DNA from 3 places in the Acetobacter sp. DmW_125128 genome. Region 1 is predicted to be linked to each of the others. Evidence: riboswitches for the same ligand, from Rfam matches in the RefSeq annotation. Region 1 holds a riboswitch; each other region holds the start of a gene.
The links. A riboswitch is a leader RNA that binds a small molecule or an ion and turns the genes downstream of it on or off. The one in region 1 is predicted to bind cobalamin.

Region 1 (4,416 bases):
TTGAGAAAACCGAGGAACTGGCAATAAACAGATTGTCATGATCATGCGTTCGGCAATGGCCATCCACCACGGAATCCTTGGGATCTGCGCCCATAATGGTGCTGCCTGCGGGATGATCCTGCGGGAAGTAGCCCGGAGTCCACTGTTCATCCGTACCGTGCATCAGTTTGATTAGGTCGCGGAAAACATAGCGTGTGTGTTCACAACTGCGCACAGTGTATTCGGGCAGCTTATAGTACACTTCTGGGTGCGGAATCCCCAGAATGTCCTTATGATCTTTGCTGAGTGTCAGACGGTTGTTGGGATCTGGCAGAGCTTCGTTATGGCTGAACAGCCGCACAGTGTGTGAAGCTAGGTAACGAATCTGTTCTTCCAGTTCCCGGCCAACGTACCCTTTGGAAATAGCTAACTGGGTAGCCAGATCCACTTGGTTATCATCCACCATGTGCACAAGGTAGGCCCCACGGTCTGAGCGCCAGTTTCCATCACGGAAATTGTCGATCACGTTGGTTTCCAGCGGCCCACGGCCCGGCCACAAGGCTTGATCGCCACTGATGAAGGTAACCTGTACACCGGTATGATCCATCATGTTGCGGCCTACATGGCCGGAACTGTTGGCAACACCATCCGGGCTTTGTTCATCAGCAGAAAGCAGCAGCAGTTTAGCTGTTTCAATGCAGTGCGCAGCAATAACAAAATATTTGCCCGTAACGCGGTGTGACCCTTTGTCGGGGTCAAAGTAATGCACGGCGGTTACGCGCTTGTTCGCGCTGTCTCGCTCAATCTTATACACCACAGCGTTGGGGATAAACTTAGCCCCGGCAGCTTCTGCATGGTAAACGGAATAGCTACCGTTATACATGGCCCCAATAGGGCAGATGGGCATGCAGTTATTATGCCCTTCACACGTTGGGCGGCTATCATACGGGCGAGTGTTACGTGCTTGTGGTTCGTGCACCACGCGCCACGGCGTTTTTTCCTGAATCAGTTTGCGGAATTGTTGTGCAGCGTAGGAAATGGGCAGTGCATCCATAGGATATGGCTGCCTGCGAGGAGACCCAAGATCTTCTACCGCAGGATCTGGCCCGCAAACCCCCATCATGACTTCTGCCTGATAGTAAAAGGGTTCCAGATCATCGTAAGTCAAGGCCCAATCGCGGCCCTGACCGTAACGTGTTTTGAGTTCAAAGTCTGATGGTAGGTAACGCCATGCGCACCCAGCCCAGTGCCATGTGGTACCGCCCATCATACGTAAGTAAACCTGCTGATAGGCTTCGGCATTTGGGCCGGAGGTATGCAGATACTCGTTAGGGGTTTGCTGATCAGGCGGATGCCGTGCCCAAGGTACAGCCGGGAATGGCCCCTGATAAGAGGGTTTGTTTTCCAGATTGCGGAAGTTTTCTACAAAATGCTGGCGGTCAACACGTGGGCCAGCTTCCAGCACAATGACGGAAATACCGGCGCGCGCCAGTTCGTTGGCAATAGAACTACCTGCAACGCCTGATCCTACGATCACAACGTCGGCTGAAAGATTTTCTTCGGAGGGCATAAAGCGGGGTATCCCGTAAGATCAGGTCGGTTCGATAACAAGGGCGGAAGCAGAAAGTGCAGGGTGCCCTTTTGGGCGTGCAACTTCTGGTGGCTTGCTTGTCCAGTAGAATGGGCCGCCTGTTGCATAGGTTTTGGGGTAAACGGCATCCTTGGTGATGTCGAACATCAGGGCGGAGCGGTAAACCACCACTTTGCCATCCGCAATACCTCGGTACCAGCCGGTTAGAATTTCGTGGATGACATTTTTAAGTTTGGGATCAGATTTTTCTGCTGCATGAGCAAAGGCAGATGCCGTCGTAAATTTTTCTCGCTCTAGTAGAGTATGCAGGGCGTTAAGTTTATCCTGTCGATCGGCATTGGCATGCACGATATTGGCATATAGGGCCGCACCAATCTGGGGGTTTAGCGTATCTCTATCTGTCAGTCGCTGGGATATCTGCATAAAGTGAGAGAGGTCTTCAGTGTTTGGTGTAGTAGGCGCGGTATTAGCAAGCGCCGCACCTGTTGTGCCTGCAACAGAAAGACCAATACCACCTAAAAGCACATCCCGACGGGACATGCGCAACAGTTTATTCAGGCGCATGGCGTTAGGAGATGAACACCACTCCGCCACAGGCTGCCCCTCGTGCGTTTGTCTCATTCTTCGGATTCTCCCTACAAAACCGGGCTCCGCCTTGTCAGAATGAAACATTGCGGAGAATATCGAGTTCAAAATTACGGGTAGTTTTATAGGGACGGCCTGAGCTTGCAAGCTGTTGTAATGGAATAATAGGTTATTTCATGCTTCGTTGAAGCAGGTATGCTTAGGGGTTAATGTGGCAGTTGTTGCCTATACGGCCATGAAATGGCTGCCAGGTATCTGTTCTACCAAAGAGCTCCAAACCTAAAAAACCATGCAGTTTCAGGGCACCATCGTCCGCTATCCATATAATGGCATCGTAAGTATTTTTGCTCTGAGGATCAAAGATATGACCTTTCCAGTGGTCATGCCGGTCTTCCATGGGATGGAAGCCTTTGAGCATCTGAAGGTTACATTCTGTTTTTCTACGGCCAGAAGCTTCTTCATCTTGCGTTAGGTTTAACCCTACAAGGTTCCCACACATTTTATCGCCACAGGTGTGGATATTGAATACGCCTTTACCGTCTTCCGTAATCCATTGTCCGGTTATGGCTGGTGTGGAGGCGCTTTCTGCATGAGCGTTGGAGGGTATATTGCTCCATGCAAGAAGCAGTGCTGTTAAAAATGAGCTAAAGGCATGTTTATGCATGTTACTGCCTGTTTTGCCGCTGCCGGTTCATCCCGCCCGGTATGATGTGCCTGATGGAGGCAGGTCTCCTGGCTTGGGGATATGGTATGTTAGACCTTTTACCTTCCCAGCCGTGTTTATCGGCCAGTGGCTAGCCGTGACCGGCAGCAGGTCAAACCTCCCCTTACAGTTGCGGGAGCAGCTGCCGACTATAAAGATTCTGCTTCAATTTAAGGCAGAAATCCGTACACGGCATTCCCTTTCAAGCCGCTTGCGCAGCACCATCCATCTGTTCGAATATATATTCTAGCAATAAGCAGGTTTGGTGCCAGTATGAGAAAAGCAAGGCAGGTGAGATGTTTTTGCGCCTCGCTTTGCCTTACAGGGCAGCAATAACCTTAAGCCCTGCCAGAATAGCATTGGGAATAACCGAGGTTTCTCCGGGGCGCATCATGTACTCAAACTCGGATGTAATAACCAAGCCCGGTGTGACAGGAATGCCGTAATATGCTTCCAGAATTGCAGAATGTGTTTGTGGCCCATTGATATAGGGGCCAAGGGGAACGCCCGCAGCTTCCTGCATACGTTGCCCATAGGCCAAGCGTGGGCTGAGTTGGTAATAGGAATACATGACGCCCAGACGATCCAAAGGCCGGTGGGGGATAATACCCAAAAGGGAAGCCCCTGCGTAGAACTCGTTTGAGAATGTGGAGTTACTTGGCGTGTTATGAATGAAGCCAGCTAGCACATATCCGCCAGCCATCTGATGTTCGCCATGGCTGCGATACACCATCTGGTCTGCCTCTATATAAAATGTATCACGCGGTTTGAGTTTGTGCGGATGCACAGAGCCCGCAAAAGCAGCGGGAATGGTGCCAACCATATCGGGGTAAGGAGACGTGTCATGCCCAAAACCGATTTTGTAATGGCCCGGAAGCTTGCGCGTGCCAAAAAACGGTTCCCACGTTAACTCAATGGGAGTTTGAATACCTGTATAAGGCTCATCGCCCCATGCCCAACCTGTATTGTCACGTGCTTTGGGGCCTATGCGATAAATACCAGTGCGCAGGATAAGATCATGTGTTGGCCGAAAGCGCACTGTGCCTCCCCATGATGTTTTGGGGTAAACGCTCCAACCTGCCGGTTCTCGTATAGCCATGGGTGCAGAGCACATGGTCATGAATGTGCACAGTAAAATAGAAGTAGAATAGGTATGTGTAAGTGAAATGCGTCCGACATTGATATTGATACGGTTGTGGAGAAAAGATTTTTCTAGATACAGATCGGCAAGGCGGGCTGCTGCGGGGCCGTGAATACTCCATACTTCTGTAAGAAGTACATTTCTTTCCCCAACATGATCCCAGCCGACTTGTCGGCCTTCACGGTTCATAACAATACCATGCAGGTACCACCCTTGTAGCGGATTCCAACCGGTAAGCTTGCCGAGATCAAACAACATGCTGGCACGAATTTCATGCGTATAATCCATACCTTTTGAAAGACCGCCAGCAAGATTGGCTATACCTTCACCTTTATATGTTAACTCAAAGGTAAAGCCGCGTTCGCTTAGTCTGTCGCGCCAAGGTTTAAGGCCCGGAGCCAGATTGCCAAAGGCCTG
Region 2 (4,416 bases), on a different contig from region 1:
GCGGGTGGTAGCAAGTTCCGCCAACCGGGCTTGAAATGCCGCTACAAGCTGCCGCCCGCGTTCGGGGTGCCCCACCGCATTGGCAACTTGCATGATCTGGTCTGGAATATCCGCCAAGGAAGATGCGGGCGGAAGCGTAAGCACTTTGGCCCCTACCTCCTTTGCAGCCCGCACAGCCAAGCGGGCTGTAAAGCGGCCTGCCAGCACCACATCTGGTTTGGCGGCCAACACTGTTTCCGCCGTGGATTGCAACACCGGCACGTCCTGCGCCTGCTGGCACAACACAGATTCCGTGCAATCCCGCGCCAAAGTGGAAAGGCCTATAATATCCTTGTGGTCTGCCAACATAAGGGCAAGCTGATCTGTGCACAGGTTAAGCGATGCCACACGCTCTGCCCGTTCCGCCCCCGGCGCAGGCACCGCAAGGGCTGCACCCAGTACACACATACCCACCCGGCGGAGGATTACGGAAAACTGCATCAGTAATTCAGCGTAAAGCCGCCATAGCCTGCGCGGCCGGGCTGAAGGTAGCCTATGGGGCTTTCATACTGGCGGTTCAGCAAGTTATCTGCCCGCGCAAACACTGTTACATAGCGGTTGATTTTATAACTGGCCGCCAGATCTATGGTGAAATATCCGTGGTCTTTACCGCATGTGCTGCAATACTGGTACGTATCGGAAATAACAGGCACATCACGCGCGCCGCTGACATACAGAATATTGCCCGAAAGCGAGAGCCCATCCACCGGCTGCCATGTGGTATTGAAGTTGAACTTGTGCTGCGGGCGGCGTTGGAGTTCTTGCCCGGTAGAGGCATCTCGCGCGTGGGTCCATGTATAGTTCAGGTTGAAATCCAGCGTATCCAGCGCTTTCCAGTCCAGATACGCTTCCACGCCATACATGCGGGCACGGGCGACGTTATTGTAGGAGTAGGTGGAGTAATAATTTTCGTAAGAACTTACGGACTGGATAAGGTTGCGCACGTGGTTTTCATACCATGTGGCCCCAAAATGCAATTTGTCATGCGCCAAGGTTTGTTCTACGCCCACATCATACCCTATCAGGCGCTCGGCCCGCAGGTTGGGGTTCCCCTTTTCTGCATAGCTGGTGGAAATCTGGTTGGCAAAAAGCTGATACAATGAAGGGCCATGAAAACCACTGCCTGCACTGGCCTTGATAACCGTGCCGCTGTGCGGAATATGAATGGCCGGAGCCACGCGCCACGTCACATAATTGCCGTAGCGGGAATTGGCGTCATACCGGATATTGGCCGCACCATATAAAATCTTGTTCCAATTACCCTGATACTGCCCATACCCTGCCGTGGTATCCATGCCCGCACTGGTGCTGAACGGCGTGGAAGATGGCGCGCTATTTCCTTGGCTGGAATTAAACGTATCATGAAAATGCTCTGCCCCCACAAGCAGAGATCCGTATTTATCCAGATTGACGGTGCCGTGCCAGTCTATCTTGATACGGCTGGTGCGGTAATATGTGGGATCATACTGCAAGGCATCGCCTTCCAGCGTGGTGCCGGTTTCTGTCCAGCTTCTGCGGCCTGTCATATACCCCAGACCAATGACCTGATCGAACCTGCCACCAAATGAGGACAAATGCGCAGTGCCCCGCACAATGGCCTGATTTTGCGTGGTATGTTCACGCTCGCTGCTGACATCACCGTAATATCCCAAGCGGCTGTAATATTCATCTTCCATATTATAGCTGCTGTAGGTGTGCAGATTGCTCTGGATCAGCCGGGCCGTTAGCCCCAGATCAAAATTATGCGTCACATCATAGCCAAGGCGAATATTGGCGGAGCGGTTATCGTTTCTATCCCCCCGGTGGCGCTGCTCCTTATCTGCGCCAAAATAGCGCCCGATATAACGCGGGATTTCATGAAAGCCATCCTGCCGGTAATGAGAAAGCTCCACATTGTAATGGAACTTTCCCTTACTGCCGCGCGCGCCCATAACCTGATTAAACGTGCCGTAAGATCCACCTTCCACCCGCACAAAAGGGGTGAACCTACCCTGCCCTTGCGCGGTGGTTATATCAATCACCCCGGCCATGGCATCCGCCCCGTACAGGCCACTTTGCGGCCCGCGCAAAATTTCTATGCGGCCCATGCCATCGGTTACAAACTGCGCGGCATCAAACGCACCAGAAGTGGAGCTGCCATCGTTAATATCCATGCCATCCAGCCGCACTTTTACCTCGTTGGCATTGTTGCCACGCATAAAAATAGAGGTAGTGCCCCCAAAACCGCCCGAACGCACCACATTCAGCCCCGGTTGGCGGGCCAGAATATCTGTTAACGTGCGGCGCTGCTGGGTGAGTATCTGCTTTTCTGTCACGATCGTCATGGCCGTGCCAATTTCATCCGCCCGCATGGGCCGCCGTGCGGCACTAACCGTAATGTAATCCGGGTAAGCCTGCGCACTGCGCGCTTGCACAGCTTGCATGCCCTCCACCCCGGCCAAAACAGGCGCATTTTGTGGCGCCGGAACAGTGGTAGCTGGTGTTGCTGCCGCCTTGGTGGCAACAGTATTTTTGCTCGTTGATGTGACGGAGGTTGGGGCATCTGCCGCCCAAACGGCAGTGGTTTCTACCAGCAGCAAAGATGAGCCGGTAAGCAAAAGGGTTTTAAGGCGCATGGCTTTAGGCAATCTCGCGGTTTAACAGCGTTGCCACGAGACCTGGCCCGGCTTTTTCCACCACAGGGGCGCAAACCACCCCATAGGCTAACCGCTAGCCCAGCCTGCCAGCACACCCCGGCTGACATGCCCCGTCTGCAACTGTGTGCTGATGGCAGGTCTCCTGGCTTGCGGTTTTTTCGGTTGTGGCACCCCTTCCCGGAAAGGTTTGTTCCAGTGGGCCAGCGCGTAAGGCGCTGTGCGTGCACATCCATGCCGCTTACAGTTGCGGGGACAGCCCGGGAATATCGCAAAACCATTGCAGGCAACGGCGCGGGCACCCGGTTCCCTTTTCATTCCCCTAAGGGGAAACCATCATGCGGTGTGGTTTACAGGCTGGGGGTGGCTTGTCAACAAAAGCACGCCACGTTTGGCAGGCGGGCTTTAGGCCTCCCGCGGGAGGCGCTGAGACTGCGAGCGGATCACCTGCTCCTCATAATCCAGTTCCTGCTGGAGCTTCCATTCTGTTTGGTCATTGATCTCTCTGCGCGATGTCATATCTCGCATGGCCTGCCGTTCTGCCCGCAGCAATTGCAGGCGCAGGGCCAGATCCATACGTGCATGGCGCAATGCCCGGTTACGATCCAGCGGCGTAATGCGCGGCGTTTCATCCTCCTCTTCCAACCGGCTGTGATACAGTTGATAGAGGCGGTCTATCACCTCCTGCCGCAGGGCTTCATCTGCGGCACTTTGCCCCTCCGGCTTAGCCAGTGCTGTGCCCTTTGGGTTGGGCGCAGGCGGCTGCGTGCGCGCTTTTGTAAGCACTGCAAGGGCTGCGCGTATCAGTTTTTGGCGGGCCATGTTTTCTTCCTGCGCATTTTTATCCACCGTTTCGTGCGGCAAAAAACGCAGGCACAGAGGAATGAACACACTGGCCGCCAGCAGGGAAAGCACAATTACACCTGTAGCCGCCACCACCACGGCATCGCGCATGGGAAAGGCATCTGTGCCATCCGCTCCTTCTGGCAGAGAAAGCACAGCCGCCAGCGTAACGGCCCCGCGCACCCCGGCAAATGTCAGCAACAAGCTGCCTGCAAAACCCGTGGGTTCAAACGGCAGGCTGCCAATACGCGCCACCACCCAACGGCCAAAAACGGATGTCCATACGCCTGCAAACCGCATGGCCAGCATAATGGCGTATATTTGCACCACAAACAGGCTAACTTGCCACAAAGCCACATCGTATTTATGGCCCAACGCCACGCCATGTTGCAGCAATTCTGGCAACTGCAAGCCCAGAAACAAAAAGATAAGCGCGTTAAAAACGTAGCTGACAATGTTCCATACGGTTGTGGCCTGTAAGCGGGTAAAGGTGGCGGTATCCTCTATCATACCGGAAAGTTTAAGCACCATGCAGCCTGCCACGGCGGCCAGAATGCCCGAACATTCCACCGCTTCCGCCGCTGCGTACATTAAAAATGGCAAGAGCAGCACAAAGATGATTTGGGATTGCGAATCATCATACCCACGACGCACCAGCACGCGGTTAAGCTTAACAGTCAGCCATGCCACCGCAGCGCCCACCAGCAAGCCGCCCAGCGCCACCATTAAAAACGTGCCAAAAGCCTGCCTGTAAGAGAACTCCCCCGTAAGGGCATCGGCCATGGCAAAGCGAAAGCACACAAGGCCGGAGGCATCGTTAAACAGGGCCTCACCAGATAAAATCTGCAACAACCGATTGGGAACTTTGCGCCCTTCAATAAGGCTGGAAACAGCTACCGTA
Region 3 (4,416 bases), on a different contig from region 1:
TGTGGATTTTCTTTCAGAACATCACAGGATTATTGTTTGCCGAAAGCAGGAATGTCGGAAACGACTGCGTCGGTTCGAGCACATTCTGGACATGGCGTGCCCCACGACCAATAAAGCGCGCGATATTGGAAAACTGATCACGACGGTGGAGGAAATCTGCACACACCCTTTCACACCAGCCACTCTTCAGGATGCTTTGGGAGTTTCCAGTCGGGAACGTATCAGATGGACGCGTGACGGCAAGCTTCGGCCGATTGGAACGAAAATGATAAAGGATCGAGGGCGTTTCTCGCTGGCTTTATACAGTGCGGAAGACGTGGTGAGACTGCTGATGGCTCCGGAAATTCTGGCATCATGGAGGGCAAGACCTGTGTCCTGCCCTCCATGATAGAAACCCGCAGAGCTACCTAGCCGACCGAAAGTTCTTTTCGAACAATTTCCGCACCTGCGCCCAGAGCACCCAGTTTTCCACGCGCTACATCACGCGGTAACGGTGCCATACCGCAATTGGTGCAGGGGTAAAGCTTGTCAGCATCAACAAACTGAAGTGCTTTTCGCAGAATATCGGCGACTTTTTCAGGCGTCTCAATGGTTTTGGTGGCCACGTCAATGGCGCCAACCATGACCTTTTTTCCACGAATGAGTTCGATCAGATCCATTGGAACGCGGGAGTTCTGACATTCCAATGAAATCAGATCGATATTGGATTTTTGCAGTTTGGGAAAGATCTCTTCATACTGACGCCACTCTTCCCCAAGAGCATTTTTCCAATCGATATTGGCTTTGATGCCGTAACCATAACAGATATGAACTGCTGTCTCGCACTTCAGCCCTTCAATAGCTTTCTCTAATGTGGCAATGCCCCAGTCATTGACCTCATCAAAGAAAACATTGAAGGCGGGTTCATCGAACTGGATGATGTCGACACCAGCCGCTTCCAGTTCTTTTGCTTCCTGATTGAGAATTTTGGCAAATTCCCAAGCGAGTTTTTCACGGCTTTTGTAGTGGCCATCATAGAGCGTGTCGATCATCGTCATGGGGCCGGGGAGCGCCCATTTGATAGGTTTCTTTGTCAGGGTGCGTAAAAACTTTGCATCCTCGACAAAAACCGGTTTTTCACGCGCTACGGCGCCGACAACGGATGGTACGCTCGCATCGTAGCGGTTGCGAATTTTGACTGTCTGACGGTTCTCGAAATCGACACCACTGAGATGCTCAATAAAGGTCGTGACGAAATGCTGACGCGTCTGCTCGCCGTCACTGACGATATCAATGCCAGCACGGTTCTGATCGTCCAGCGTCAGGCGAAGCGCATCCTGCTTACCTTCGACCAGCTCTTCCCCCTGCAATTTCCAGGGGGACCAGAGTGTCTCAGGCTGTGCGAGCCATGAGGGTTTCGGCAGGCTGCCAGCCGTTGAGGTGGGGAGGAGTGTTTTCATGAGAGGTAACCTTGTATTTCTGATGGATCAGGCGACGTAACCGGCAGACCATTTTTCGAGAATGTCGTGATATGGCTTGATGAAATGCTCGTCCGTATAGTGTCCCTGTGAGATCGCCAGTTGTGTACGCTCCTCCCGATCGTAGACAATGCGGGTGTTGGAATAGTCCTGATGTTTTAGGCTCGGTTGATAACAGTCAGCCGCAGCAGAATTGGCATTGTAAATTTCAGGACGGTAAATTTTCTGAAAAGATTCCATCACGCTGATGGTGCTGATCAGTTCAAGAGCAGAGTAGTCAGACAGCAGATCGCCAAAAAAATAGAAGGCCAGTGGCGCAGCACTATTGCGCGGCATGAAATAACGAACTTGCATTCCCATTTTTTTAAAATACTGGTCTGTCAGAGAAAATTCACGCTGTTCATACTCAACGCCGAGAACAGGATGCTGATTTTCCGTTCGATGATAGGTGCGATTGGTCGAGACACTGAGGCAGATAACCGGTAATTTTTTAAAATTCTGCTTGTAAGCAGACGAGTTCATAACGCTTTTAAAGAGATTTCCATGTAGGTTCCCATAATTATGGGGAACACTGAATTTGGCTTTTTCTTTATTGTAAGCCGGTAACAACACGCTGAAGTCGTAATCCCGCACGTACGAGGAAAAACTGTTTCCGGCGAGGCCCTCTATCCGTTTGTTGGCGTTTTTATCAACAATTGTTGTGTAGAGGACTTCGATCAGAGGAAAGCTGCCGCTTTTGCCTGCAAAGGCGAGATCCATCTCCACAGAAACGATTTCAAGTTCAAGAGTGTAACGATCTCTGTTGGCATTATCCCAATGCGCCAGATCATTGAACCGGTTGTCTATCATCCGCAGGACATTGCGCAGGTTTTCCTGACGGCTTTTCCCTCTCGCCAGATTGGCAAAATTGGTCGTAAGGCGGGTTCTGTCGGAAGGATGATAGTTTTCATCGAAACGAAGCCGATGGATACTGAATGTCGAATCCTGAATCATTGTTGTTCTGCATCCCTATTTCCACCGTAAACCAGAATGCGGGCACGGGGGCATGGCGTCCCCAAGTTTGTCTTCTGAGTTTTTTAGGCGGTGGTGGTCATCGTCATGGTAGCTTTATGCCTGAACGAACCCGTGAGCAGAAATGATTTGATTTCATCAATACATCAATATTGTTCATGGACTAATGTGGCTGCATTGCTTCGGGAAAAGACGCAGTCAGAAACTGATTGGCGTAATGTTTGTTTTCAGGACATCAGCTCAATCCGGTCTCGGTCTACATGCGAAAAACTGATATCTGCCTTTCGCAGCTCCAGAATGTTCCAGCTTGCACGTGGGATGCGTTTGGCGGCATGGTGCAGGAGCAAACGCTTCAATGGTCCCGCGCGAGCGGGTTAATAGGGAACTCCGTTATGTTCTGGTCAGACAATCGGCCGGAAGCAAAGTCGGAGGCTGCTCCCGCAACTGTAGGCGGTATGCCGCTGGTTCGTTCACTTTGAACGTGAACCACTGTTCTCATAGGAACGGGAAGGTTGGAACCAGTTGGCCATGATCCGTGAGCCAGGAGACCTGCCATTGCTCAGCCACCAACCGTCGGGCGGGATGACCGAAGGGAGGAGAGAATATATGCCTGTCTGCCTCATGCCTCGGTCACTCCTGATGAATCAGGCGATGGACTCTTTTCAGGTCAGGGGGACTTACCCCATCATTTCTGGCCGATATACGAATGACGCTTTTGTGCTGCAAACAGCATTGATCCGTTAGACACTTCAGAGTCAGTCACCGGACAATCATGCATTCTGTCCGATAATTGATAACGGGTACACTTGCTCAGACAAAATGTGAGAGACGACACGATGCTCCATGACGAGGGGTTGTATTGTTTCCTTTGCGCTGAGCCAGTTGAAAAGCCGAGGCAATGGAAAACGAACTTCACCAAATTTCAGATCATTCAGCGTGCGCGGTACAGATTGATTTAAGACGTGTCAGAACCAATCCGAACTTCTGGTATCCTGTCGCATGGTCCCGTGAATTGGGACGGGAAAAGGCAATCGATGTCCGGTTTGCAGGGCAGCATATCGTCGTCGTGCGCCCCAAAAGCGGCATTCCTTATGCTCTGGATGGCCTGTGCGCCCATCGGCAGGTTCTGCTTGGCAAAGGAAACGTCCATGGTGACCTGATAAGCTGCGTTGCTCATGGTCTGAGATATAACCGGGACGGCCAATGTGTTTCGCCGAATGTTTCAGCCGAAGCGCAATGTCTGCGTCTCAAAAGTTGGGCCTGCCGCGAAAAAGATGGGCTTATTTTTGTTTTCATGGGAGACCAGTCTCTTGCGGCGACGACCGCGCTTCCTGATTTTCCAAGGGTGAGAGACAGGCGCTATCGCACGCGGCGCTTCGGGCAGGTGGTGAACTGTCATTACAGTTTCATGCATGAAAACCTGATGGATATGAATCATCAGGTTCTGCACAGTCGGTTGGTCGGGAAAATGAAGCCTCGGTTCCTCGGAATGGATCACGGAGAGGATTTTGTGGAGGCCCGCTACACCTTTGCACGAACCGGCGGCAAACAGCCTTTGAGCGAGGCGCTGATCTACGGCCAGAGACGCCGTGATGGTCGGGATTTTGCCTACCGGGATGTCATGACCATCAGGACACAATATCCTTACCAGATCCTGCGTATTGAAACGCAAGGGATTGAGGAACCCGTGATGGAGTTATGGATCTCTTATGTGCCGCAGGATCGTGAGGAGTTGACCAACCGTGTTTTCGGTCTGTTGTCGATCAAACGACTGAAAGTGCCTTTTTTACTGGATCTTGCCTGGCCAATACTGGTCGCATTCACGGAGCGCGTCTTCTTTGAAGATCGCGAGATTGTCGAGCTGGAACAGGCTGCATGGAAAGACCTCGGTGGAGATCACAATCGGGAAGTCTTCCCGGTTATCAATCAACTTCGTGATCTGCTCAGG

Region 2: it holds a riboswitch for cobalamin, as region 1 does, so the genes downstream of both, FKW19_RS11740 (TonB-dependent siderophore receptor) here and FKW19_RS02360 (DUF2147 domain-containing protein) in region 1, are expected to answer to the same signal.
Region 3: it holds a riboswitch for cobalamin, as region 1 does, so the genes downstream of both, FKW19_RS10625 (Rieske 2Fe-2S domain-containing protein) here and FKW19_RS02360 (DUF2147 domain-containing protein) in region 1, are expected to answer to the same signal.

The regions. Positions count from the first base shown of each region.
Region 1 is NZ_VHOP01000006.1:11,725-16,140, reverse strand. It holds gene FKW19_RS02370 (GMC family oxidoreductase) at 1-1,549, opposite strand, end outside; gene FKW19_RS02365 (sorbitol dehydrogenase family protein) at 1,571-2,242, opposite strand; gene FKW19_RS02360 (DUF2147 domain-containing protein) at 2,355-2,819, opposite strand; cobalamin riboswitch at 2,860-3,099, opposite strand; gene FKW19_RS02355 (carbohydrate porin) at 3,178-4,416, opposite strand, start outside.
Region 2 is NZ_VHOP01000038.1:51,032-55,447, forward strand. It holds gene FKW19_RS11735 (ABC transporter substrate-binding protein) at 1-480, opposite strand, end outside; gene FKW19_RS11740 (TonB-dependent siderophore receptor) at 480-2,654, opposite strand; cobalamin riboswitch at 2,790-3,025, opposite strand; gene FKW19_RS11745 (Na+/H+ antiporter) at 3,078-4,416, opposite strand, start outside.
Region 3 is NZ_VHOP01000034.1:79,175-83,590, reverse strand. It holds gene FKW19_RS10640 (hypothetical protein) at 1-388, shown strand, start outside; gene FKW19_RS10635 (methionine synthase) at 408-1,439, opposite strand; gene FKW19_RS10630 (DUF1852 domain-containing protein) at 1,467-2,450, opposite strand; gene FKW19_RS15965 (hypothetical protein) at 2,696-2,824, opposite strand; cobalamin riboswitch at 2,808-3,040, shown strand; gene FKW19_RS10625 (Rieske 2Fe-2S domain-containing protein) at 3,367-4,416, shown strand, end outside.